2 regions of the Paenibacillus sp. FSL W7-1332 genome follow, and region 2 is predicted to be linked to the other one. Evidence: a T-box and tRNA genes for the amino acid it is inferred to sense, from the RefSeq annotation. Region 2 holds a T-box; the other holds one or more tRNA genes.

Region 1 (2,490 bases), 430 kb from region 2:
TTCGCTGCATTTTGGCGGAATCTTTATTGTAATAGGTGATACGTCCGGTTGCCGCGTACTGTCCCTCCGATTTGATCAGGACATGAAACGCATCGGAGTCCAGACGATCGTACTCATCAATCTCCAGGTCAATCGGCACCTTCTGCTCAAGCACGAAAACATCCTTCCGGATATCCAACGCCTGCTGCAGTTGCTCTTCGGTTGATACATTTATGATTTCTGCTGCCATTTCAACACCTCTTTATGTAGAATCAATTCCTAAGTGATATCGCAGATCGAGATATTATACAAAATAATCGTTTTCCTGTATAGTATAAGCTAACGTTTTCTTGAAAGGAGCATGGCCTTTATGGGCATGGGAGCCACGATATTTTGGGCTGTAATCATCTCAGCCGTTATCATCTACCCTATCTTTTGGGCGATTAAAAAAGGTTATTCCCGCAAATGGGATGAGGAATAACATCGGCCGTTTTACAGCAAACCGCCAGCCTGCCAGCCGACGGTTTGCTCTGCTCGTTGTTCGAGCAGTGGATACAGACATTCTTACGACCGATCTGATACGGATCGTTGCTGCACCCCTTTATGGTTGGAGATCACGTAATGTGTCCACCGAATCCATCGGCGGAACCGGCTCCAGTGCCCCGCTTCCCTGCTTGGAATACACGTCCTGATCTACAGAACGGCCGTAAACATCGAGCATTACGGGCGCTGCTGATCCATGGAGCGGCTCCAGCTGCACCGACGTTCTCTCCGGGATACTGCAACCGCTGCCCAGTACAGTTACCCCCAGCAACGAGAGCACCAGTCCGGCTCGTTTGAAATGATGGGATTTCCCACCTGCCATACCATTCACGCTCCTCCACTAGCAAAATCATGCTGTATTTAGTCTGAACCGGAATGTGATTTTTTATAACGAGAAAACCATTGACAGTCTCATTGTCTGCTGGTAATATATGAATTACCTTTTTAAATATTTCATGATCTGTTAGCTCAGCTGGGAGAGCACTATCTTGACAGGGTAGGGGTCAGTGGTTCGAGCCCACTACAGATCATAACCGAAAACCCTTGATGCCATTGGCATCAAGGGTTTTTTCTTTTTTCCTTCTCTAGACTAGCTAGCTGAATTTCACCGGAAACCATAACCTACATATTCATCTTTATTTATACCATCATTTTTAAGTACCCCAGTCCCCTTTCGAAGGATCAAGACTTACTTTAACAGTTCTTCCGGCGTCTCTCCGCTATATACAAAAACGGGACTTGCAGTATTAACTACAAAAACAGCTACCAACGTCAGAGCAGATGCGATAAACGAAAACAACCGATGTCTAATCCTATGGATCCATAACATGAGCTTGTCCTCCTTTCCAGCGTATTAAACTGATAGCCTGGACCAAAAATATGACAGCCAATGTTGGGGACTGGAGTCCAAAGTTAAACATAACGATGAAACAGCTAATCAAGCGAAGTTTTACGTAATGTTTCCTCGGTATACGGGACTGCTTCTCAATTCGGCTGGGAGCGAACAGCATCACCAGCAACAGACTGAGAGCAGTAATTACGAGAATGCTTGCATTCCCCATATCCGCAAAAGACACCAGAGTGAATAGCGCTGTCGTGAATGCAATACAGCCTGCCCCCGTCTTAAGATGATATCCTCCCGAAAATTGCCGTAGTACCGCAAAACCTGTCAAGGCAATAACCGCCTGCTTCACGTTACCCGTAAATATGGAGATAAGCAGCGTGAAGACCACAATACACAATACGTTTAAAATGATGGTGATCGCATGTTTCAGAACAGAAACAGAGGACTTATGGTCGGGTACCTGGCGTTTGATCCCCTCCGCTATCCGCTTTGACAAGCCTTCTATGATCATAAGATTCCCGCTCCTCTGTATTGATGGCATAATACAAGAAGATTCCAAATGTTATTCCAAAGAAGAGAAGGTGCAGCCATAAACGATTAAGGTAAAATAGAATTGCAATTAATATCAACACCACGATAATCAACGTGATCAATAGAACATGTTCAAATTTAATGCGCAGCTTTTCCAGATCGTACTTAAACCCAATACCAAATCTGTACATAATCCAGGATATCAATAGTCCTGTCGCACCTGAGAGGATTTGAAGAATATAACCATTGGCATGATCGGTCTGAATGGAGTCGATCGATCCGAATATCGTTGTCAGATATGCCGTTTGAATTAACGCATAAAACATATAACCCAGAATGGTGCAGATCGCCGACCAGATAACCGGGATCTTAATAATGGCTGAGAATAAGAAAACGAAGATTAACACGGTAATGAGAGGGGCTAGAAAATCCAATTGAAGTTCGTTGCGCATGATGAAACTTTGTAAGTTGGCAAGGATCATGACAATCAACGCCTGCCATATGTACTCTGTCGTCTTGAATCTAAGCAATGTCATGATTAGCGAATAAATAGCCAGTGTTTCAAATGTTGAAAACAACATAAACCAAATAAC
Region 2 (2,490 bases):
ACATTCTCCATCCAATGCAGGTAGGTTCTCTCGAACCGGTCAGGCACGAAATTTACGCCCTTGCCGGATTTCTGCGCAGTAACGGCTGCTTCCGCAAGCGGCTGCATCTTAACGAACCACTGCGTCGACAGATACGGCTCGACAACGGCGCCGGATCTTTCGCTATGGCCAACCTGATGAACATGATCTTCGATGCGAAGCAGCACGCCCGATTCCTTCATGTCGCTTACGATCTGCTTGCGGCATTCTGCTCGGTCAAGACCCTGGTACTTGCCGGCAAATTCATTCATCGTCCCGGATTCATCCATCACGGTGATTTGCGGCAGATCATGTCTAAGACCCATTTCGAAGTCATTCGGATCATGGGCCGGCGTAATTTTAACCGCTCCGCTGCCGAAATCCTTCTCCACGTACTCATCGGCAATAACCGGAATTTCTCGGCCGACAATAGGCAGGACCAATGTCTTGCCGATCATGTCTTTATAGCGCCCATCTTCCGGATGAACGGCTACCGCCGTATCGCCAAGCATGGTCTCCGGGCGGGTGGTGGCTACGGTAATGGAGCCGCTGCCGTCTTTGAGCGGGTATTGCAAGTGGTACAAATGGCCGTTGACCTCTTTGTACTCCACTTCGATATCGGACAAAGCCGTGCGGGCAGCCGGGTCCCAGTTGATAATGCGTTTGCCGCGATATATAAGCCCCTTATCATAGAGCTTGACGAATACTTCCCGAACCGCTTCCGACAACCCCTCGTCGAGCGTGAAACGCTCTCTGGAGTAATCGAGGGACAGGCCGATCTTGGACCATTGGTCACGGATCGTATTCGCGTATAGATCCTTCCATTCCCACACTTTCTCCAGGAATTTTTCACGTCCCAGATCGTAGCGGGTAACGCCTTCTTCGCGAAGCTTCTGCTCAACCTTGGTTTGCGTGGCGATGCCCGCATGGTCAGAGCCCGGCAGCCACAACGCATCATAGCCCTGCATCCGCTTTACGCGAATCAGGATATCCTGCAGCGTAAAGTCAAGGGCATGGCCGATGTGAAGCATTCCCGTAACGTTTGGTGGAGGAATAACAATCGTATACGGCTCCGCGTCCGGTCGTTTGCCAGCTTCAAAGAAGCCGCCTTCCTTCCAGTACGGATACCATTTTTGTTCGGCTGCCTTCGGATCATACGTCGTCGGCATGTCTAACTGGGATTGGTTTTGTTTTTGATCCATATTTTCGTACCTCCGATACTGTTAATCAGTTTTGCCAACCCGTAACGTTTTAGCCTCCGGGCGTGGCCATGGATATCCATGTTTGCGTGAAACAAAAAAAGCCCTTCGTCCTCAAAGGACGAAAGACTGTTCTCTCGCGGTACCACCTTTGTTTCGCGCTTATAATCATTCATGAATCGAGTCCTCCCATGAAGAACATGAAAGGCCTACGACCAAGCACGACACTTTACGCAGATAACGGCTGCGGCCGGCGAACTCTAACCAGGGTAGCGATCGATCCCTACTCTATCTCAAGTCCGCAACTCCGGGGCGACTTCGGCAAGCTGGTTCCTGCGGAATCTCACAGCGCTTGATAGCAATTCCGCTCTCTGAAGGCCATACCTTCCTACTCTTCCCGTTCAACGTTGTTCTAGCTTTAGGAATACCTGTACATATACTATTCAAATATACCGTGGTTGTTGCATATAGTCAATATTTCGAGTGTTTCCGAACGATTTAGACATCATACCTGTCGATCCAAATTAATGCTAATACATTGTAAAAAAGAAGCCCCGGCTCGTCCGATTCCCCTCTTCTTCTAACCGACTCCCCGCCAAACACAAAAAACAGGCCAAGGATATCCTACCTTGACCTGCTTGTTCTTACGCGATCGCTTCCTCCGCTGATTACTGGGGAATGTATAATACCTGGCCTTCTTCCACATTCTGCTCGGACATGCGGTTATATAACAAAAGCTCTCGCGGCGTCAGTTGATAACGCTCGGCAATCACGTCGAGTGTCTCCTCACGCTGCACAATGCACATCCGGACCTTGCGGAAAGGCGTTTCCTCACGGCGGTTACCCAGGAACAGACTCTTCCACTCCACGTCCTCGGCCGTTGCGGAGTCAACCAATTCCTCCGTCTCTTCTTCCTCGTCCCGAGCGGCTTGATCCTGATCCTGAACCGTTCTGCTCGATTGAAGCAACGAAGAGAAGCCTACGCCCGATGCGCTGGTTGTGCTGCTGTTCTTCGTGTTGAAGGCCACCTTTAACTCCGGCTTGGTCGGAACCTCTTCGGCTTTAATGGAAACCTCTTCCATTATATCATCCCTATCCTCCGAAGGGAATTCTTCCTCAGCAAAAACAGGCTGCACTTCCTCCGTTTCCGGTGATTCCAGTACCGGAACGGCTTCCACTTCTTCACCCTTACGCTCAATGACACCCGGAAAACCGGCTGCTGGATCTTCTTGCTCCGGCTCGGGCTGGACCGAAGCCTGTTCGAATTGCCATA

The links. A T-box is a leader RNA that pairs with one kind of tRNA and senses whether it is charged. The one in region 2 lies ahead of MKX98_RS08140 (valine--tRNA ligase), so its partner is inferred to be a tRNA-Val.
Region 1: it encodes a tRNA-Val, which carries the amino acid that the T-box ahead of MKX98_RS08140 (valine--tRNA ligase) is inferred to sense. The anticodon was not compared.

What each region holds. Positions count from the first base shown of each region.
Region 1 is NZ_CP150209.1:2,324,651-2,327,140, reverse strand. Features, by position in the region: gene MKX98_RS10150 (GNAT family N-acetyltransferase) at 1-229, opposite strand, end outside; gene MKX98_RS10145 (hypothetical protein) at 581-844, opposite strand; tRNA gene MKX98_RS10140 (tRNA-Val) at 980-1,052, shown strand; gene MKX98_RS10135 (cyclic lactone autoinducer peptide) at 1,211-1,351, opposite strand; gene MKX98_RS10130 (accessory gene regulator B family protein) at 1,335-1,877, opposite strand; gene MKX98_RS10125 (hypothetical protein) at 1,813-2,490, opposite strand, start outside.
Region 2 is NZ_CP150209.1:1,896,430-1,898,919, reverse strand. Features, by position in the region: gene MKX98_RS08140 (valine--tRNA ligase) at 1-1,220, opposite strand, end outside; T-box leader at 1,332-1,631, opposite strand; gene MKX98_RS08135 (LysM peptidoglycan-binding domain-containing protein) at 1,886-2,490, opposite strand, start outside.